DNA from 3 places in the Streptomyces sp. NPDC107522 genome. Region 2 is predicted to be linked to each of the others. Evidence: riboswitches for the same ligand, from Rfam matches in the RefSeq annotation. Region 2 holds a riboswitch; each other region holds the start of a gene.
What was found. A riboswitch is a leader RNA that binds a small molecule or an ion and turns the genes downstream of it on or off. The one in region 2 is predicted to bind cobalamin.
Positions count from the first base shown of each region.

Region 1: another riboswitch for cobalamin. It lies ahead of ACZ7L6_RS11045 (ribonucleoside-diphosphate reductase subunit alpha); the one in region 2 lies ahead of ACZ7L6_RS19210 (prenyltransferase/squalene oxidase repeat-containing protein).
Region 3: another riboswitch for cobalamin. It lies ahead of ACZ7L6_RS01005 (energy-coupling factor ABC transporter permease); the one in region 2 lies ahead of ACZ7L6_RS19210 (prenyltransferase/squalene oxidase repeat-containing protein).

Region 1 covers NZ_JBVKAU010000003.1:219,642-226,728, forward strand. The annotation lists gene ACZ7L6_RS11035 (NACHT domain-containing protein) at 1-2,913, opposite strand, end outside; gene ACZ7L6_RS11040 (GNAT family N-acetyltransferase) at 3,057-3,563, shown strand; cobalamin riboswitch at 3,581-3,755, shown strand; gene ACZ7L6_RS11045 (ribonucleoside-diphosphate reductase subunit alpha) at 3,882-6,263, shown strand; gene ACZ7L6_RS11050 (ribonucleotide-diphosphate reductase subunit beta) at 6,263-7,087, shown strand, end outside.
Region 2 covers NZ_JBVKAU010000005.1:448,134-455,220, reverse strand. The annotation lists gene ACZ7L6_RS19235 (aldehyde dehydrogenase) at 1-499, opposite strand, end outside; gene ACZ7L6_RS19230 (hypothetical protein) at 643-849, shown strand; gene ACZ7L6_RS19225 (MBL fold metallo-hydrolase) at 922-1,950, shown strand; gene ACZ7L6_RS19220 (nuclear transport factor 2 family protein) at 1,993-2,481, shown strand; gene ACZ7L6_RS19215 (phosphotransferase) at 2,521-3,186, opposite strand; cobalamin riboswitch at 3,222-3,363, shown strand; gene ACZ7L6_RS19210 (prenyltransferase/squalene oxidase repeat-containing protein) at 3,475-4,701, shown strand; gene ACZ7L6_RS19205 (SCO2322 family protein) at 4,698-5,333, shown strand; gene ACZ7L6_RS19200 (CbiQ family ECF transporter T component) at 5,447-6,520, shown strand; gene ACZ7L6_RS19195 (ABC transporter ATP-binding protein) at 6,517-7,087, shown strand, end outside.
Region 3 covers NZ_JBVKAU010000001.1:231,417-238,503, forward strand. The annotation lists gene ACZ7L6_RS00990 (energy-coupling factor ABC transporter ATP-binding protein) at 1-240, opposite strand, end outside; gene cbiQ (cobalt ECF transporter T component CbiQ) at 237-986, opposite strand; gene ACZ7L6_RS01000 (energy-coupling factor ABC transporter substrate-binding protein) at 993-1,394, opposite strand; gene ACZ7L6_RS01005 (energy-coupling factor ABC transporter permease) at 1,391-2,092, opposite strand; cobalamin riboswitch at 2,123-2,306, opposite strand; gene ACZ7L6_RS01010 (hypothetical protein) at 2,421-3,155, opposite strand; gene ACZ7L6_RS01015 (RNA polymerase sigma factor) at 3,152-3,709, opposite strand; gene ACZ7L6_RS01020 (hypothetical protein) at 3,853-4,206, opposite strand; gene ACZ7L6_RS01025 (helix-turn-helix transcriptional regulator) at 4,448-5,197, opposite strand; gene ACZ7L6_RS01030 (DUF2231 domain-containing protein) at 5,315-5,854, shown strand; gene ACZ7L6_RS01035 (hypothetical protein) at 5,885-6,307, shown strand; gene ACZ7L6_RS01040 (M55 family metallopeptidase) at 6,502-7,087, shown strand, end outside.

The sequences.
Region 1 (7,087 bases), on a different contig from region 2:
GGTCTGTACGGCGGTCGCCCCGCCCATCGCCTGGCCGGGCTCGCCCCCGCCGTCGCGGTCACCGTCCTTGCCCGCCGTCGACTCCGCGCTCCGCTCATGGCTGCTCACGCTGTCCGGGAGCTCCCACAGGCACAGCGCCTGGAGCAGGATGATCTGCGAATACCAGCACCGGGACTGCTGCAGCACCGTCTCGGCCTGGCGGATCAGGTCGGCGCGCCCGCCCGGGTAGGCGTGCGGGTGCCGTTTGCGCCGGTTGGCCGCGTACTTGAAGCCCTGGGCCAGTGCGGCTTCGAGGGCGAGCGGCAGGTCGGGGACGCCGCCGGCGGCGTTCGGGTCGAGGTGGCGCAGCCACTTGGTGAGGCGTTCCCGGGCCTCGTCACGGTGGGCCTCGTCGACCGAGCCCAGCAGCATGGGGATCAGCCAGGCACGCATCACGAACTCCCGGAACAGATCGACCCGTTTCTGCCGGTAGTCCCGGTTGAGTTCCCGCCGCTTTCGCTGCAACCGGGCGATGCGCTCGGACCTGGCCCGGGAGGGGGCGGCGGCCCGTGCCACGCCCATGCGCTCGGCCCATTGCTCGTACTCCTGCCGCTTCCAGGCCTTCAACTCGCCGAGCCGGTCGTTGTACTCCTGCACGGGGTCGGAGTTGAGCCCGACCCGCGCACGGATCAGGGCGAACGCCGGGTTGCCGCCCGTGCCGAACTCCTGGGCGGCGGCCAGGCGTATGGAGTAGGAGGGCTCCTGTACGCCGATCTCGAAGAGCTGCTCGTAGAGCGGGGTGGTGTCGATCCGGTCGGAGACGCTCCGCAGTGCGGCTCCGAGTTGCTTGAGCAGCCTCAGTTTCGCGTCGTCGAGGGTGCGCTGGTCTCCCTTGAACCCGGCCCAGCTCTCGCGCGCCCTCTCCACGATGCCGCTGAGCAGTCTCGGATCGTCCTCCACGCTCTCGATCTCCATGGCGGCCGCGTACAGATCCAGAGCCTTCGGGTCGTCCGTGCGGCGGTCCGCGGCCCTGCAGAGCCGGTGGGCCAAGGTGTGTCCCCGCACGGGTGACTGGCGGACCAGCTCCTCGATCTCCCTCTTCATCTCGACGCGGACACCGCCCCGTCGGGCCTTGAGTTTCGCCGCCCGCCTGCGGGACAACAGCACCAGGGCGATGAGCAGTTCGCGACTGGGGCCGGGCGGCTGCAGCGCCTGCTCGACGAGGTCTCCGGCGCCCCGCTCGCCCAGCTGGTTCAGGATGCGGTAGCCGAAGTAGGCCTGGATGATGCTGTGCGGGAAGCGGACCTTGCGCTCGAACCCCTCCACCAGAGCGAGCTTGTCCGCGTTGCTCGCGAAGCGGGCGAGGACGGCACGGCACTGGTCCATGTTGCCCTCGCGCAGCCGCCTTCTCTCCTCCTCGCCGAGCCGCTCGCAGAGCACGTCCCAGATCTGTTGCCGGTGCCACTCGGAGAGGACGTTCCCGCGCCTGCCGTACCGGTCGAAGCCGCGCCGGCTGGTCCACATGTGCTCGGCCCTGGCCTGCGCGCGCCGCGCCGGACCCGGGTGGACGTCCGTGTTCAGCAGCTCCCCGAAGCCGACTTCCAGCTTGTCCTGGATCAGCCCCACGCAGGCCAGGGCCGAGACAGCTTCGAGGGTGTCACGGCGCTCCTGCGGGGTCAGTGTGACGTCCTGGCGCAGCCGGCCCTGGCACAGCGCCTCGTCCCACGTCTCAAGCAGCCACAGCCGCAGCGTGCCGCGGTCCCGGCTGCGGGTGTTCATGTGCTGCGGGTCGTTGTCCGGCCGGTCGTGCTCCAGGGCTCCGTGGCGGTGCAGTTCCCGGGCGATCTGCAGATAGACGGGTGACTCGGTCACCTCCGCCGTCTCGACGATCCAGTCCACGCGGCGCTCGTCCGTCTCCGGGACGTGCGCCTGGACGAAGCGCAGGGCCTCCTCCTCGCTGAGCGGTTCCAGCTCCACGATCGCCGCGGAGGTGCTCTCCAGCGGGCTGTGCGGCCGCGAGGCGATGACGAGGGGCAGCTTCTCCTCGTGGGCCCGCTCGATGGCCTGCCGGATGATGTTGTCCCGGTTCTGCTGGAGGCCGTCGCCGAGGAGGGCCTCCTCCAGTCCGTCGGCGATGACGACCGGCTTGTCGTCGGCGAGCAGTTGCTGCCAGACCCGCTCGGTCTTGCCGCGCGCGAGGATGCCGCGCGGTGCCTCGTCGGCGAAGCGCTGTCTGGCCATGCGTTCGAAGTCCAGGTCGGTTCCGTCGGTCGCGTCCCGCAGCCGGATCGGCACGGGCACGGCGTTCTGCCGGGCCAGCAGCTCGGTGAGCCGTACCAGGACGGCTGTCTTGCCGACGCCGACGCCGCCGACCAGCAGATAGGGCCGGCGGTTGTCACGCTCCCGCAGCCGTTCGGCGATGACCTGGGCGACCTCCTCGCGGCCGACGATCTCGGCGGTGTCCGGTCCGGCGGTGGGCACCAGCCGACGGGGATCGACCCGGGCCTTGGCGAGGTAGCGCCGCTTGGTCCACCGGTACCACCAGAACAGGAAGAGCGCGGCGGCGACCGAAGCGGTGAGTACCGGCCCGATGAACCGCACGAGGGCGTCGACCCCCGGTTCGTCCTGCAGTTTTTCGATGGTCGTCGGACCGTCGGCGATCAGCATGTGCACACCCGCCCCGACCCAACCGAGCACCACGAGCGCGCCGAGTACCCACCCCGCCCTGGCCACGTTGGTGTACGAGATCCACCTGCGCCATTTCTTGGGACGCGTCGTGCCGCGGCGGGCCTCCAGACGGATCGTCAGCGAGTGCCAGTGGCCCACGAACCCGCGCCTGGCCCAGCTGCCCGCCCTCCTCGGAGCCAGCGTCGCCATCGGCGCGTTGCGCGGCCGCTCCTTGCCGGGCGGGCGGCGGACGACTCTCGTCATCATGCGTCTCCTTCCGAGAAGGGCTCTCGAAACGGAGGGACCGCGGGCGCCGACGCCTACCTCCATGGAAGCACTCCCAGCCCGCCCTGCAACCCGGTCGAAAAACCCCGGGCCCGCGGCCGTCCCCGTCCGGCAGACTCGGGCCCATGGACATCGTGATCCGGCAGGTGGAACCCGGAGAGTACGAGGCCCTCGGTGAGATCACCGCGCAGGCCTACCTCCAGGACGGGCTGCTCGACTTCGGGCACAGCGACGAGTACCTCGGCGAACTGAGGGACGTGGCCAAGCGGACGGCCGCCGCCGAGGTGCTGGTCGCCGTGGAGAACGGCCGCGTCGTCGGCGGCGTCACCTTCGTGCCGTCCGGCGGCCCCATGGCCGACATAGCCGGCCCCGGCGAGGCGGAGATCCGCATGCTGGCGGTCTCACGGGAGGCACGCGGCCGGGGCGTCGGCGAGGCCCTCGTGCGGGCCTGTATCGACCGCGCACGGGCCACGGACGGCTGCCTACGGATCGTCCTGTCGACCCAGCGCACCATGCACGGCGCCCACCGCATCTACGAACGTCTGGGCTTCGCTCGCACACCCGACCGGGACTGGAACCCGATCCCGCACCTCGACGACATCACTCTCCTCACCTATGAGTTGACGCTCTGAAACCACCGCGACACAACATCTGGGGGTGGCGTGGCGGGTGAGCACAAGATGTATGCTCATGCTCGCTGTCGCCGCAGGGGAATCCGGTGCGAATCCGGAACTGTCCCGCAACGGTGTACTTGTGCATGTCTTTTCCCGGAATCGTCGTGCGCAGGAGTCAGTCCGAGGACCTGCCGACAGTGCACCCGGCCATCCGGTCGGCGTGCCCTGACGTCCGGGCCTCGTGGAATGGGCCGGTGGACGCGACGCCGTGTGCGCTCGTGTGCTGCCCCCTGCCCTCGTGCGAGGCCCCCGTGCCGAGCGAGGGAGAGCCCCCACGTGACCATCGCGCCAGCAGACCCGGCCTCAGCAGTGCCGTCCGCGGCAATGGCGGCGACCGACGGTCCCGGTGCCGCGCTGCTGCGGATCCTGACCGAGCTGACCGCCGACCTCCCCGACGCCGACCCCGGCCGGGTCGCCGCCGCCGCGCTGCGCGGCCGGTCCGCCCGGGCCGACGAGGCCGAGTTGCGCGAGCTGGCCACGGAGGCGGCCGCCGGTCTCATCTCCGAGGACCCCGCTTACTCCCGGCTGGCCGCCCGGCTGCTGACCATCTCCATCGCCGCCGAGGCCGCCTCGCAGGGCGTGACGTCCTTCACCGAGTCCGTCGCGGTCGGGCACCGGGAGGGCCTCATCGCCGACCGGACCGCCGAGTTCGTGCGCCTGCACGCCGCCCGCCTGGACGCCCTCGTCGACCCGGCCGCCGACGACCGCTTCGGCTACTTCGGCCTGCGCACCCTGCACAGCCGCTACCTGCTCCGGCACCCCCTCACCCGCAAGGTCATCGAGACGCCCCAGCACTTCATGCTGCGTGTCGCCGCAGGCCTCGCCGAGGACGACACCGTCCGCGCCCTGGACGAAGTCGCCGCGCTCTACGGGCTCATGAGCCGCCTCGACTACCTGCCCTCCTCCCCCACGCTCTTCAACTCCGGCACCCGGCACCCCCAGATGTCGTCCTGCTACCTCCTCGACTCCCCGCTGGACGAGCTGGATTCCATCTACGACCGCTACCACCAGGTCGCCCGCCTCTCGAAGCACGCCGGCGGCATCGGGCTGTCGTACTCCCGCATCCGCAGCCGGGGTTCGCTGATCCGCGGCACCAACGGGCACTCCAACGGCATCGTCCCGTTCCTGAAGACGCTCGACGCCTCCGTCGCCGCCGTGAACCAGGGCGGCCGGCGCAAGGGTGCCGCCGCCGTCTACCTCGAGACCTGGCACTCCGACATCGAGGAGTTCCTGGAGCTGCGGGACAACACCGGTGAGGACGCCCGCCGTACGCACAACCTGAACCTCGCGCACTGGATCCCGGACGAGTTCATGCGCCGGGTCAACGCCGACGAGCAGTGGAGCCTCTTCTCACCGGCCGATGTGCCCGAGCTGGTCGACCTGTGGGGCGAGGAGTTCGACGCGGCGTACCGGAAGGCGGAGGCGGCGGGGCTCGCGAAGAAGACCATCCCCGCCCGTGACCTGTACGGCCGCATGATGCGCACCCTCGCGCAGACCGGCAACGGCTGGATGACCTTCAAGGACGCCGCCAACCGCACCGCCAACCAGACGGCCCTGCCCGGCCATGTCGTCCACTCCTCGAACCTCTGCACCGAGATCCTGGAGGTCACCGACGACGGGGAGACGGCGGTCTGCAACCTGGGGTCGGTCAACCTCGGCGCCTTCGTGGACGGGAACGACATCGACTGGGAGCGGCTGGACGCCACCGTCCGCACCGCCGTCACCTTCCTCGACCGTGTCGTCGACATCAACTTCTACCCGACCGAGCAGGCGGGCCGGTCCAACGCCAAGTGGCGCCCGGTGGGCCTCGGCGCGATGGGCCTGCAGGACGTCTTCTTCAAGCTGCGTCTGCCCTTCGACTCCCCCGAGGCCAAGGCGCTCTCCACCCGCATCGCCGAGCGCATCATGCTCGCCGCGTACGAGGCGTCCGCCGACCTGGCCGAGCGCAGCGGCCCGCTGCCGGCCTGGGAGAAGACGCGTACGGCCAAGGGTGTCCTGCACCCCGACCACTACGACGCCGAGCTGAGCTGGCCGGAGCGCTGGGCGGCCCTGCGCAAGCGGATCGCGACAGTCGGCATGCGCAACAGCCTCCTCCTCGCCATCGCGCCGACCGCCACCATCGCCTCCATCGCCGGCGTCTACGAGTGCATCGAGCCGCAGGTCTCCAACCTGTTCAAGCGCGAGACGCTCTCCGGCGAGTTCCTCCAGGTCAACTCCTACCTGGTGAAGGACCTGAAGGAGCTGGGCGTGTGGGACGCCCGCACCCGTGAGGCCCTGCGCGACTCCAACGGCTCGGTGCAGGACTTCGCCTGGATCCCGGCGGACGTGCGGGCCCTGTACCGCACGGCGTGGGAGATCCCGCAGCGCGGCCTGATCGACATGGCGGCGGCGAGGACCCCGTTCCTCGACCAGTCCCAGTCCCTGAACCTCTTCATGGAGACGCCGACCATCGGCAAGCTCTCCTCGATGTACGCGTACGCCTGGAAGCAGGGCCTGAAGACGACGTACTACCTGCGCTCGCGCCCGGCGACCCGCATCGCCCGCGCGGCACAAGCCCAAGCTCAGCCCGAGAAGACCATCCCCGTCCAGCAGGTCGCCGAGCCCGACGCCGTCGCCTGCTCCCTGGAAAACCCCGAGTCCTGCGAGGCCTGCCAGTAATGTCCAACCAGAACCTGCTCGACCCCGGCTTCGAGCTGACTCTCCGCCCGATGCGCTACCCCGACTTCTACGAGCGCTACCGGGACGCCATCAAGAACACCTGGACCGTCGAGGAGGTCGACCTCCACTCGGACGTCGCCGACCTCGCCAAGCTCAGCCCCGCCGAGCAGCACCTCATCGGCCGCCTGGTCGCCTTCTTCGCGACGGGCGACTCGATCGTGGCGAACAACCTGGTGCTGACGCTGTACAAGCACATCAACTCCCCGGAAGCGCGCCTGTACTTGTCGCGCCAGCTCTTCGAGGAGGCCGTGCACGTCCAGTTCTACTTGACCCTCCTCGACACCTACCTCCCCGACCCGGAGGACCGCGCGGCGGCCTTCGCGGCCGTGGAGAACATCCCCTCCATCCGCGAGAAGGCCGAGTTCTGCTTCAAGTGGATGGACTCGGTGGAGAAGCTCGACCGGCTGGAGTCCAAGGCGGACCGCCGCCGCTTCCTGCTCAACCTGATCTGCTTCGCCGCGTGCATCGAGGGCCTGTTCTTCTACGGCGCCTTCGCGTACGTCTACTGGTTCCGCAGCCGGGGCCTGCTGCACGGTCTGGCCACCGGCACCAACTGGGTGTTCCGCGACGAGACGATGCACATGTCCTTCGCGTTCGAGGTGGTCGACACCGTCCGCAAGGAGGAGCCGGAGCTCTTCGACGACCAACTCCAGCAGCAGGTCACCGACATGCTGAGGGAGGCCGTCGAGGCCGAGCTGCAGTTCGCGCGCGACCTGTGCGGTGACGGCCTCCCGGGCATGAACACCGACTCGATGCGGCAGTAC
Region 2 (7,087 bases):
CGAGCTTGGCGGCGGCGACGAACTGCGGGACGTTCCAGGGCACGACGGCCGCCACGACCCCGACCGGCTCGCGCCGCACGAGGATCTTCCCCAGCACGCCGTCGCGCCGCTCCTCGTACGTGAAGTTCCGCGCGACCGTGATCGCCGCGTCCCACACCATCATCGCGCCGAGCGCCTGGGCGAGGACGCTCCAGGAGTACGGGGAACCGTTCTCGGAGGAGATCACACGGGCGATCTCCTCGTGCCGCAGGGCGATGCCGTCCTTGATGCGGGTGACGACCTCGATCCGCTCGTCGAGCGACATCCGTGGCCAGGGGCCTTCGTCGAACGCCCGCCGCGCCACCGCGACCGCCCGGTCGACGTCGGCCGGCGAGGCGTGCGGCACGCGACCGATGACCTCCCCCGTGTGCGGCGAGATGACCTCGATGACGTCCTTGCCCAGGGGGTCGGTCAACTCCCCGCCGATGAACAGCTGTCCGTGTTCCACGAGCTCGGTCATGGCCGACGCCTCCTGCGGAGCTGGAGCGGGTTTCCTTGGTTTCTGACGCTGTTTCAGAACTGATACCAGTTCCACTACGAGGAGTCCACGGATCGCACATCACTCACGCCTACGCTGATCAAGTCGACGGGGAGGAACGGTGGATGACGGCAAACCGTGAGCGCAGGCGCGCGTGGGCGGTGTTCGCGACGGTCATGACGACGGCCGTCTGTGGTGTCGTATGGATGGCCTCGAACTGGGACGACGTCACGCAGGGCAACGGGGTGTCCGTCCACCGGGAGACGAAGAGCCCCGAGGAGATCAGGGAGTTCTGGACCCCGGAGCGGATACGGAACGCCAAGCCTGGGTGACTCAGGCTCCCATCGAAACCCGTTCTAGTTATAGTGGCCGTCGGTGGCCGGTGTGCGGCGATTGGGGAGCCCATGGCGCAGGTGTACGACCACGGCGGCGGCGTCCGGTCCCTCCAGGTCCCCATCCCTGACAACCCGCTCGGCCACACCCTCGTGTACGTCGTCGACACCGACCGCGGCCCGGTGCTCATCGACACCGGCTGGGACGACCCGGCCTCCTGGGACGCCCTCGCCGAGGGCCTCGCGGCGTGCGGCACCGCGCCCGCCGAGATCCACGGCGTGGTCATCACCCATCACCACCCCGACCATCACGGCCTGTCGGGCAAGGTGCGCGAGGCCTCCGGCGCCTGGATCGCGATGCACGCGGCGGACGCGGCGATCGTACGGCGCACCCGCGCGACCCGCCCCGAGCGCTGGTTCTCCTACATGGCGGACAAGCTCACCGCGGCCGGCGCCCCAGAAGCCCACGTGTCCCCGCTCCGCGCCGCCCGCCGCCCCCGCTCCCTGCTCGGCTTCTCCCCCGCCGCGCCCGACCGCGAGATCGTCCCCGGCGAGCTCCTCGACCTCCCCGGCCGCCGCCTGCGCGCCATCTGGACCCCGGGCCACACCCCCGGCCACGTCTGCCTGCACCTGGAGGAGGAGCACCCGGCCCGACTCCCGGGCCACGGCCGCCTGTTCTCCGGCGACCACCTGCTCCCCGAGATCACCCCGCACATCGGCCTGTACGAGGACCCCGACGACACGACCGTCACCGACCCCCTCGGCGACTATCTCGACTCCCTCGAACGCGTCGGCCGCCTCGAACCCGCCGAGATCCTCCCGGCCCACCAGCACGCGTTCACCGACGCGCCCGCCCGCGTACGGCAGTTGCTGACCCACCACGAGGAACGCCTCACCGGACTGCTGGCGTTGCTGTCCGAGCCCCTCACCCCCTGGCAGCTGGCCGAACGCATGGAATGGAACCGGACCTGGGACCAGATCCCCTACGGCTCACGGAACATCGCGATCGCCGAGGCCGAGTCGCATCTGCGGCAGCTGGTGAAGCTGGGGCGGGCGGAGGCGGTGGCGGGGAGTGAGCCGGTGACATACGTGGCGGTGTAATTCGATCGTGCCGCTGCGCTCCCGGCTGGTACCAACGGCCTCATGGACCCCATGGAGCAACTCCTCGCCGAACGTGCCTGCGAGCGCCTGATCCTCGACTTCGTCCACCGCCTCGACCTCGGCGAACCGGCCTCCGTCGCCGACCTGTTCACCGAGGACGGCCGGTGGGAGTGGCCTCCTCCGGGAGACGGTCGGCGTTCCGAGGGACGGAAGGCACTGCGGACGTACTTCGGCGCACGGCCGGCGGACAAACTCTCGCGGCGGATCATGTCCAACATCCGCGTCACGGTGACCTCCCCGGACACGGCCGAGGCCACGTCGTACTTCACGACGTACCGCGTCGAAGGCTGGACGGGCGGCATGGTGCCGGCCGGCCCGCCGGTCCAGGTCGGCCTCCCCCACTCTCGACTTCGCTCGAGCGGGGGGACCCCCATCGAGGACACCTTCCGTCGCATCGCCGGTCAGTGGCTGCTGGCCTCCCGCACCCTGCACCTGCCGTTCGGCGGCCCCATGCCGAGGGTCGACAGCTGAGCTATTCCGCGGACCGGTGCCCGCCTCCACTCGCGTCCACTAGCGCATGAACGTACGGATCAACTCCCCGGCGTCACCGAGGAGTTCGACCTCACGCCGAGTCATCGTCGGATTCTCCGCGCGGCGCCGCAGCGCCTGCGCCAGGCCGGCCTCGGTGAGGTCGCACGGGTCGGCGAGCAAGGCGGCCAGGAGGGGTCGGGCAGGTTCGGCGAAGGGTCCGTCGTCCACGGCGACCTGGGCGAGGATCACCGCGGAGGAGCCCCAGTCCAGGGCGGGGTCGCCGTCCCGTGCGTTGTCCCAGTCGATCACGTAGGGGCCGTCGGGCGTGAGGATGACGTTGTCGGGATGCAGGTCCAGGTGCAGCACCGAGCCCTGAGACCGGTGTGCGGGGACGCGGTGCAGTTGCCGCAGCAGGCGGGCGAGGATGCCGCCCGCCTCGTCCGCGCCCATCTCCCCCTCGGCCAGCGCCCGCAGCATCGTCGGCCCCGACAGCCGCTGCATCACCAGATCGGTCCGCGAGGAGTCGGCGAGCCGCACCCGCGGCGCCGGATAGCCGTGTTCGCGCACGTGCGCCATCACCGCGCCCTCGGCCGGCCCATCCCCGTACCCGTCCCGGAAGCGGCGCACCACCCACGCCTCGTCGAGTTCGTACACGTCCGCGGTACGCCCCGACCCGAGCAGTCTCCCCACGGTCCCCTCAGCCATGGCCCGAACCTACCCGCCCGCCCAGGCGGCCCTCAGGGGTTCGGTTACGGCCGGGTAGAGTGTCGGCGTCGTCATCACACCCGTACGGGGGGAAGCCGGTGCAAATCCGGCGCTGACCCGCAACCGTGAGCCACCCAGTGGCAAGCCGGATCGCCCCGCACGGGTCTTGTGACCGGCTCACGTGCACCGGCAACCGGCCGGCGCACGGCACCGTCGAGGTACGGAGCCGAGCCGCCCGGGGTCTCCCCTGTGCTGCCCGGTTCCCCTAGGGAAGGGCACCCGCCGATCATGTACGTCCGCCGCAGCGCCGCGGCCCTGGCCGCCGTCACCGTGATCGGCACGGCCACTGCCACGCCCGCAGTCGCCGCCGACTCGTCCCCGTCCGCGTCACCGTCCGTCGCGCTCCCCGCCGGGCTGTACGGCACGACCGACCCGACGTACGACGGTGTCTGGCGCCAGTCCCTCGCGCTGCTCGCCCAGGACACGGTGGGCGTGAAGCCGGCGGCGAAGGCCGTGGACTGGCTCACCGGGCAGCAGTGCGCCAGCGGGGCATTCGCCGCGTTCCGCGCCGACACCTCGAAGGCCTGCGACGCGAAGACCATGGTCGACACCAACAACACGGCCGCCGCCGTCCAGGCCCTCGCCGCGCTCGGCGGACACGACGCCGTGACCGGCAAGGCGGTGGCCTGGCTGAAGTCCGTGCAGAACAAGGACGGAGGGTGGGGGTACGCGGCGGGCGGCGCGAGTGACGCGAACTCGACCTCCGTGGTGATCGGTGCGCTCGCGGCCGTCGGTGAGAAGCCGGGCGACGTACGCAAGGGGGGCAAGTCGCCGTACGACGCCCTGGTGTCCCTCGCCCTCCCCTGCGGTGAGGACGGTGGCGGCGCCTTCGCCTACCAGCCGGACAAGAAGGGCAAGTTGTCGGCCAACGCGGATGCGACGGCGGCGGCCGTCGTCGGCGCGTTGGGCCAGGGCATGCTGACGGCGAAGGCGGGCGACAAGGCGGAGGCCGCCTGCGCCGACGGCTCCCGCCTCACCCCGGAGCAGGCAGCGGCCAACGGCGCCGCGTACCTCGGCAAGGAACTCGCCAAGGACGGCCACCTCACGTCCGCCCTCGCCGGCGCCGAGGACCAGCCCGACTACGGCAACACCGCGGACGCGGTCGTCGCACTCGCCGTACAGGGTGGTGAGGCGGCGGCCCAGAAGCCCCTGGAGTGGTTGGAGAAGAACGCCGCGTCCTGGGCGAAGCAGAGCGGCCCGGCAGCCTACGCCCAGCTGATCCTCGCCGCCGACGCGGCGGGCGCCGACCCCCGGGACTTCGCCGGCACGGACCTGGTCGAGCAGCTCAACGCGACGGGCCCGGCACCCCACAAGGCGGCGGACAAGGCCGCGGACGAGAAGGAGGAGGACGAGGACAGCCCCTTCGGCGTGTGGTGGTACGTCGGCATCTTCCTGGTCGTGGGCATCGGCATCGGCTTCCTGCTGAGCGGCCGCAACAAGGGCGGACGGCAGTGATACGCCGCGCGCTCGCCCCGCTCCTGGCCGCGCTGGTCCTCCTGACCGGCGCGGCCCAGGCCGCCCAGGCGACCGGCTACCGCTACTGGTCCTTCTGGGACCGCGACGGCGACACCTGGACCTACGCCACCCAGGGCCCCTCCACCGCCCGCCCCTCCGACGGCGACGTCCAGGGCTTCCGCTTCGCGGTGAGCGAGGACTCCAAGGACGCGGCCCGCCCGAGGGGCGCGGCGGTGTTCGAGGTGATCTGCGCGAGGACTCCGCCCCAGGACGGCAAGAAGCGGGTTGCTCTCGTCATCGACTTCGGTACGCCGGCTGACGCCCCGTCGGGCGAGACGCCACCGGCTCGACGTACGGCATGCGCGCGGGTGACCGCCGACGCGACAACCGCGGAAGCGCTCGCCTCCGTGGCCAGGCCGCTGCGGTACGACACGAACGCCCTGTTGTGCGCGATCGCGGGGTACCCGGAGAAGGGGTGCGGGGAGCAGGTGTCGGGGGCGAAGAAACCGACGGCCACCGAGAAGACGGACGAGTCGGACGGCGGCCCGTCGCTGGGCCTGGTCGCGGGGATCGCCGTAGTGGCCGTGTTGGGAACGGCAGCGCTGTGGCAGGCACGACGGCGGCGAGCGTGACGGCAGGCGGAGCCACCCAGCCTGCGGGCAGTCGTGCCGCTGGGGCGGCGCCCGTCCCTAAGAGGGGCGGCACCCGGCCGGCGCAGGCAAGCGTCCCAACCCCCCGCCCACAGCTGCACCCCGGTGCCTGGTGGCTCTGGTCCCTGTCCCTCGGCACCGCCGCAACCCGCACCACCAACCCCCTCCTCCTCACCCTCCTCATAGCAACCTCCGCCTACGTAGTAGCCACCTGCCGCCCCGACACCCCCACAGCCCGCTCCTACACCGCCTTCGTCAAACTCGCCCTCGCCGTCCTCCTCATCCGCCTCCTCTTCGCCACCGCCCTCGGCTCCCCCCTCCCCGGCACCCACGTGATCGTCACCCTCCCCGAACTCCCGCTTCCCCACTGGGCCCAGGGCATCCGCCTGGGCGGCAAGGTCACCGCCGAGACCCTCCTCAGCGCCCTCTACGACGGTCTGAGACTCGCCACCCTCCTCATCTGCGTAGGCGCGGCGAACTCCCTCGCCGGCCCGACCCGCCTCCTCAAGTCCCTCCCCGGCGCCCTCTACGAAATGGGCGTGGCGGTGGTGGTCGCCCTCACCTACGCTCCCCACCTGATCGCCGACGTCCAGCGTCTGCGCGCCGCCCGCCGCCTGCGCGGCCGCCCCCACACCGGCATCCGCGGCCTGCTGCACGTCGGGCTCCCGGTCCTGGAGGGCGCGTTGGAACGCTCCGTCGCGCTCGCCGCCGCGATGGACGCCCGCGGCTACGGCCGTACCGCCGACGTCCCGCCCCGCGTCCGCCGTACGACCACCGCGCTCACCCTCGGCGGCCTGCTGGGCGTCTGCGCGGGGACGTACGGCCTCCTCACCGCCGAAGGCGGCACGTACGGCGTCCCGGCCCTCCTCATCGGAGTCGCCGCCGCCCTGGCAGGGCTCCGCCTCGGCGGTCGCCGCACCCTGCGCACCCGTTACCGCCCGGACCGCTGGGACGCCCGCGCCTGGCTGGTCGCCGGTTCCGGCGCGGCGGTCGCCGCCCTGCTGACCCTCGCCGCGACCCGCGACCCGGCGGCCCTGCACCCCGGCGTGATCCCCCTCGAGGTCCCCACCCTCCCCCTGTGGCCCGCGGCGGCCGTCCTACTCGGCCTGCTCCCGGCCTTCGTCAGCCCCGCACCCCGCAGTCCCGCCGCCCCCAAGGAGCCGTCGTGATCCGCTTCGAGAACATGTCGGTGACCTACGACGGCGCCCCCGAACCCACCGTCCAGTGCGTCGACTTCGAGGTCCCGGAAGGCGAACTGGTCCTCCTCGTCGGCCCGTCCGGCGTCGGCAAGTCCACCGTCCTCGGCGCGGTGAGCGGACTCGTCCCGCACTTCACCGGAGGCACCCTGCGCGGCCGCGTCACGGTGGCCGGCCGGGACACGCGCACCCACAAGCCCCGCGAACTCGCGGACGTGGTGGGCACGGTGGGCCAGGACCCCCTCTCCCACTTCGTGACCGACACCGTCGAGGACGAACTGGCCTACGGCATGGAGTCACTGGGCCTCGTCCCCGACGTCATGCGCCGCCGGGTCGAGGAGACCCTGGACCTCCTCGGCCTCACCGACCTCCGCAACCGCCCCATCGCCACCCTCTCCGGCGGCCAGCAGCAGCGCGTGGCGATCGGCTCCGTCCTCACCCCGCACCCCAGCGTCCTGGTCCTCGACGAACCGACGTCAGCCCTGGACCCGGCCGCCGCCGAAGAGGTCCTGGCGGTCCTCCAACGCCTGGTCCACGACC
Region 3 (7,087 bases), on a different contig from region 2:
GGTCAGCCCCTTGCGGTCGTACCTGACCGGCGAACCCTCCACCGTGAGCCGGCCGCTGTCCGGCCGCAGCCCGCCGCTGAGCAGCCGCATCAGCGTGGTCTTGCCGGTGCCGTTGCGCCCGAGCAGCGCCAGTGCGCTCCCCTCGTGCACGTCGAAGTCGAGGTCGCTGAGGACGAGAGGGCCGTCCTCGTAGGCGTAGGACGTGCCCCGCAGGGCGACCAGGGAGGTGGGCTCGCTCATGGCAGGGCCCTTTCCAGTACGAGGGTGAGGGCGGCCAGCGCGATGAGAAGTGCGCAACTCGCGGCCGTGAAGCGGACGGAGACCCGGGCCTCGGGCACCAGGACGCGCAGGGTGCCGTCGTAGCCGCGCCCGGCGAGGCCGGCCTGGAGCCGGGCCGCCCGGTCGAAGGCCCGGATGAACGCGGTGGCGCCGAGCCCGGCCAGGGAGCGCCACTCCGCGGCCCGGCCGGTGTGCCCGAGGCGGGCGGCCTGGGCGTCCCGGATGCGCCGCAGGGAATCCAGGAGCAGGAAGCTCATGCGGTACGTCACCAGGGCGACGTCGACGACAGCCGCGGGCACGCCGGCCTTCACGAGGCGGGGCAGCAGGTCGGACATCGGGGTGGTGAAGGCGAACAGCAGCACTCCGAGGGAGGCGGCCGAGGTGCGCAGCAGCAGCTCACCGGCCCGCAGTGGACCCTCGTCGGCGAGCGAGACGAAGCCCTCCGGCCCGCCGACCTGGACCAGCAGCGTGGCCGCACCGGTCACGCAGAAGCCCAGCGGCACGCGGTAGGCGCGCCACAGCCGGCGGCCGGGCACGCCCGCCGGTCCCAGCAGCACGGTCAGGGCGGTGACCAGGACCAGTGCGGCTCCCGGCCACGGTGGCAGCGAGATCGCGAGCACGGTGAGGCCGAGCCCGAGCACGGCCTTGTCCACGGGGTGACGGCGGCGCCAGCGACTGCTGTGCGCCGCCGCGTCGATCGGCAGCACGCGGGCTCAGTCCTGTTGTTCGGCGGGAGACTTCCCGGTGGTCCCACTGGGCACGCTCCCGGCCGTCCCGCTGGGCACGCTCTTGGACTCCCGTTCCCGTTCCAGCGCTCGCTGCTCGCCCTGCCGTCGTCCGCGGTGCAGGCCGAAGTAGTAGGCGAGGACACCGGCGCCGAGGGCCGCCTGGAGGGAGAACAGAGCCGACTCGATCTCGCCGGACGGCGGCTCGTACAGCGGCGAGAACCACGGCTCGTAGTCCGGTTCGATCTCGGTGATCGCGGTCTCCGCCTCGCCGTCGGAGCCCGTGAACGGCTCCTCCTTGTGGTCGCCGAGGCCGAGAGCGAGCGGCAGCACGGCGAGCGCGGCGACGACGAGCAGCAGCAGGATGTTGATCTTCGTGTTCCTGCTCATCGGGCCACCGCCTCGGTCTCGGCGCGGGACTGCTTCTTGGCGAGGAGCACGCCCAACCGGGTCAGTTCGCCCCTGCTTGACTGCACCAGCAGCCGCATCACGAGCACCGTCAGCAGTCCCTCGCTCACTGCGAGCGGGAGCTGGGTGACGGCGAAGATGGAGCCGAACTTGCCGAGCGCGCCCAGGAATCCGCTGCTCGGGTCGGGAAAGGCGAGCGCCAGCTGGACGCTGGTGACGCAGTAGGTGGACAGGTCGGCGACGAACGCCCCGGAGAAGACGGCGACCATCAGCGGCACGTCGTACCGCCGCAGCAGCCGGTAGATGCCGTATCCGGCCCAGGGCCCGACTATCGCCATCGAGAACACGTTGGCGCCGAGCGTGGTCAGGCCGCCGTGCGCGAGCAGCAGCGCCTGGAAGAGCAGGGTGATGGTGCCCAGGACCGCCATGATCGGTGGCCGGAACAGGATGGCGCCAAGGCCGGTGCCGGTGGGGTGGGAGCAACTTCCGGTCACCGAGGGCAGCTTCAGCGCGGAGAGGACGAAGGTGAAGGCTCCGGAGGCGCCGAGGAGCAGCGTGCTCTCCGGGTGCTCCCTGACCTCACGGGTGAGGGAGCGGACTCCGTGGACGACGAAGGGCGCGGACGCGACGCCCCAGGCGACCGCGTGCGCCGGAGGCAGAAAACCCTCGGCTATGTGCATGGCTCAGCAGACCCTCTCCAGCACCTCGTGGATGGTTGACGCGCCTTGGCCGGTCTCCTGGCTGACGGGTACCACCGCCCGTGCCCCGCCTTCCCGGGCCCTAGGACCCAGTGGCTGCCCGTGAGGGCCGGAGCCGGACTTCCCGATTCACAGTGGCGAGGGCCGCACCGGCATCACACCGGATTTCCCGTTCACCAAGGCGTGGTGACAGTAGTGCCCGCACAGGTCGGCTGACAAGCGCGCCTGGGGGCGCGAAGGGGGCGTTCACCTGCTTCGAGATGAGGGGCTCGGCGGGAGCGCCGCTTGTGTGGCTTGGCTCGGGCGTTGCCTAGCCCGGCTTGGAAGGCCCCTTCGAGGACTTGTTCTTGACCTGGCCTTTCGGTGTCTTTTTCGTCCTGGTCGGCTCCGGATCGGCCTCGGCTTCCGGTTCCGAACCGGTCAACCGGGCGCAGTAGGCCGCCACATGCTCTTCCCCGCCCGCGGCCCGGACGAGGCGCTGCCATGCCGTGGCGTTCGGGGCGTGCCCACGGCTCTTGATCTTCTCGTAGGAGCGGCAGTGCGCTTCGACGTTCTTGGCCGTGTCGGGGTGCCGGGAGGGCGTGGTCGGTGTCGTGCCCGACTCGGCGGGAGGGGTGGGCTGTTCGCCGTCAGCGGCTGCCGCCGGGCCGCGGGTGCTGTGATGGGTGGCCGTACCGCCGGGGCCAGGGGTGCCGGCCCGCGGTGTGTCCACCACGCCGATGGAGGCGAAGGCGATGCCGCCCAGCAGCGCACTCGCGGCGACGGCGACGGCTCCGCCGCGTGCCCAGCGCCGCTTGGGGGGTTTCGGGCGCCAGTCGTCCCGGCGCCGGGTGCGCAGGTCCTGTTCGCCTGCCGTGCGCGCGCTGCGGAACGCAGCGACGGCCGCCTGCTCGGCGGTGGCGTCCAGGTCCTGCTCCCGCAGGGCCTCGCCGATCCGTTCCGCCGTCCTGTCCGGGGCGGACGCGTCGTCGAGGTCGCTCGCGGGGTGGGCGTGGGGTGCTGCCGGGCGCGAGGCGGCTCCGGGTTCGTGAGCCTCGCCGCTCAACGGTTGGCCTCCGTTTCGATCGGTGCCCATCTCGGTTCTCCCAGCGTCCGCGCGACCTCATGTGTCACCTCGCGCGGACCCGACTCCCGGGCCAGGCTCTTCAGACCGCGGCGGGCCAGAATCCGTACGACGGCGCGGGGTCTGCCCATCACTCTGGCGGCCGCGGGCTCGTCGAGGTGTAAGGCGTGGCGCAGCAGGACCGCCTCGGCCTGGCTGCGGGGCAGACGGGCGAGGAGGGCCGGGAGGGTCTCGGCGGACGGTGTCGCTCCGCGGGGCGATGTGCCCCGCTTCCGGAGGTGATCGAGCGCGTGGCGTCGGGCGATGCTCGCCGTCCAGCCGCGGAATCCATGACCGTCGCCGCGAAACCGTGGCAGCTCGCGGGCGATCTCCTGCCAGGTGGCGACGGCGATGGCCTCGGCGTCCTCGCCCGCGATCCCGCGCAGGTAGCCGAGCAGGCCCGGCCGGACCAGCCGGTACAGCGCGGCGAACGCGGCTTCGTCACCGTCCTGGGCCCGGGCCACCGCACTGCCCAACGTCACCTCGTCGGCCGCCATGTGCGCAGCAACCTCTCCTCGCCCCACAGCCGGTCGCGTCCCACTGGCCGGCCAACGCCCCGGAGCGTACGGCACGTTTCATGAGCGCCGGGCCGCTTCTCAGAGAATCGGTGGGGCTGTGTTTCACGGTCGATCCAGTGAAGTCAGGCCCGGTTGAGTCGGGCTGCGATTCCGTGACCGATCAGCAAATACATGACTGCGGGAAGTCCATAATTGAGGACGACGCGTAGGCCCTCTGTGTCCATCGTGAAAATGTCCTGGGACCACCAGGCCAGCCAGTCCGCCGTTCCCTGCACGAACGTGACGAACACGTTCGCCTGGTTCGCGTCGAGCAGGAACAGCAGGATCCACAAAACCAGTAGGCCTGCCGCGGTGTCGGCGATCGTGCAGACCGTCAGCGCCGCGCGCCGCCCGGTGGCCTGGCGGCGTACGAAGCGGTCCGGGTCCGAGGGCTGGTTGTGGGCGGGATATCCGGAAACCGGGTCCGTGTGACTCACGAGCAATTCCGATCTGACGAGGTGTCGTTTCGAAGCGGCCACTCGGGGGGTTTATCCGCTCCTCTTCAGCTCTGCGTCCTGCTCGCGTGTCCGCGTTACACCTCAATACCCGGCGCCCCAAATATGGCCGCCTATTCGGGCACTTACCCAAATGTTCGGGTGCGGTGGCACATTTGAGGACGGCGCGGGTCGAGCCCACGCTTCTGGTCCGGTGTGCAGCGAGGCCTTCCGGCCCTGCGCCCTACGAGGCGTCGCGGGCGCAGGTCGTGTCCGTGCCCCCGGCCGGTTCGCCGCCCTCCGTGCCGGGACGGCCGGCGCGGAGTTCGACGCAGCAGGCGCCGGGGTGGGGCGCCAGGACGGCCGTGGTGTCCCGGTCGCCCGTGGCGGCCAGGTAGCCGCACAGGAAGGCGTGGTTCATGCCGCAGACCAGCTCCGGTGCCTGGGCGGCGACGGGATGGAAGGGGCAGTTGTGCAGCACGGTCCGCCCGTCCCCGCCGTCCTCCGGATCGAAGCCGAAGGCCTCCAGGAACGCGGTGACATCGGCGGCGGGGGCCTCGGCGCCGAGCGCTTCGCCGCGCTCGTGGGCGACGCGCAGGGACGCCTCCTGGGCGCTCTCGCCGGGCCGCTGGGCGGTGATGGCCTGCGCCAGGAGCGAGGCCAGCAGCTCCTGACGGCGCGGCGGCAGGCTCAGCGCGAGCGTGTGCGGAGCGGGCTCGTACACCTTCGGCGCGCGGCCGACCCGGCGCGGCCTCGGCCCGCCGTGGCGGGCCTGCAGCAGCCCCGACGCCACCAGCTTGTCCAGGTGGAACGCGGCCAGCTTGCGGGAGATGCCGACCGCGGCGGACGCCTCCTCACGGGTCACCGGCCGGCGTGCCCGCCGTACGAACTCCAGCAGCCGGCGCCGCGACTCGTCGCCCAGGACGGCGAGCGCGGCCATGGCGTCGGCGCCGGTCGGAGGCGTGGACGCTGCTGCCGGGGGTTCGGACGTCACGCGCTCACCGTAACTCCGGCGGACCACCATCGGCGGGGGTACTCGGCACCTGTCTTGACCGGTGGCACGAATAAGACCAACAATTATTGGTGAAACAACTCACAGGTGAGGTGCCGTATGACGGTGCACAGTGAGCTACGCGATCCGCATCAGGCGAAACAGCCGGTCAGCGGCGCCCTGGCGGGCCCTTACGGGCACCCCTTCCATCCGATCCTGGTCACCGTCCCGATCGGCGCCTGGGTGTCGAGCCTGGTCTTCGACATCGCCTCCCGGATCGTCGACCGGCCCGGCTTCCTGGCCCACGGATCCGCCTGGCTGATCGCCATCGGCGTGATCGGCGCCCTGGTGGCGGCGTGCGTCGGCTTCCTCGACCTGTTCGCCATTCCCACCGGCACCCCGGCCTTCCGTACGGCTCTGGTGCACATGGCGCTGAACCTGGCCGTCACCGCCGCCTACGCGGCCGGTTTCGCCTGGCGGCAGAGCGACGGCTACCCGGAGGGGCAGGGCGTGGGAGCCGGTCAGCTGGCGCTCTCCGCCGTCGCGCTGGCCGCCCTCGGCCTGTCCGGCTACCTCGGCGGCAAGCTCGCCTACCGCTACGGCGTGCGCGTCGCCGACGAGTCCGTGCAGGCAGAGGGGTACCGCACCGGACCCACCTGACCTGGCTCGTCACAACCTCTGGAGCCCGACATGGAGATCGCCGCTCTCGTCGCCTGGGTGGTCACCGCACTCGGCGGCTTCGTCCTCCTCTCCCGCTGGATCGCGGGCGGCGGCCTGCGCGGGCAGCAGACCGGTCAGGCCCGCTTCCCGGCCCCGCTCGTCTTCGGCCACTTCCTGCTCGCGGCGGCCGGACTGGTCGTCTGGATCGTCTACCTCGCCGCCGACAAGGACGGCCTGGCCTGGACGTCCTTCGGAGTCCTCGTCGCAGTGGCCCTGCTCGGCTTCACCCTCTTCGCCCGCTGGCTGCCTGTCTACCGGGCCCCAGCACCGGCGGCACAGGACACCACCGCACCGCCGGAACGGCAGCTGCCGGTTCCCGTGGTCTTCGCCCACGGCCTGTTGGGCGCCACGACCCTGGTGCTCGTGCTGCTGGCCGCGCTGGAGGTCGGCTAGAGGGACCCTCGCCGGCCGTCCGCTGCCGTGCGCGGGGCGCAGATGCGCTCACCCTCCTTCCCGCCCCGTAGGAAGTTCCCTGGCCGACGCGTAACGTGAAGCAGCATGAAGATCCCCGTCACCGCTGCACGCTGTCGCACACTGCTGTCACCGGCAGGACGACCAGCCTCTGATCAGCGAGGGGACGGACCCGCGTGAAGATCCTCATCAGCGCCGACATGGAGGGTGCCACCGGCGTTACCTGGCCGGCCGACGTGCTGCCGGGGACACCTCAGTGGGAGCGGTGCCGGGGGATGTTCACCTCGGACGTCGACGCCGCCGTGCTGGGCTTCTTCGACGGCGGCGCCGACGAGGTCCTCATCAACGAGGCGCACTGGACGATGCGCAATCTGTTGCTGGAACAGCTCGACGAACGGGCCGAGATGCTCACCGGCCGGCACAAGGCGCTGTCCATGGTCGAGGGTGTCCAGCACGGCGACGTGGACGGCATCGCCTTCGTCGGCTACCACGCGGGCGCCGGCATGGAGGGCGTCCTCGCGCACACCTATCTCGCCAACTCCATCACCGGCGTCTGGCTGAACGACGTACGGGCGAGCGAGGGGCTGCTGAACGCGCACGTCGTCGCCGAGTACGGCGTGCCCGTCGTCCTCGTCACCGGCGACGACGTGGCCTGCGAGGACGCGCTCGGATACGCGCCCGGTGCGCTGAAGGTCGCCGTCAAGGACCATGTCTCGCGGTACGCGGCCGTCTGCCGTACGCCGGCCAGAACCGCCGCCGACA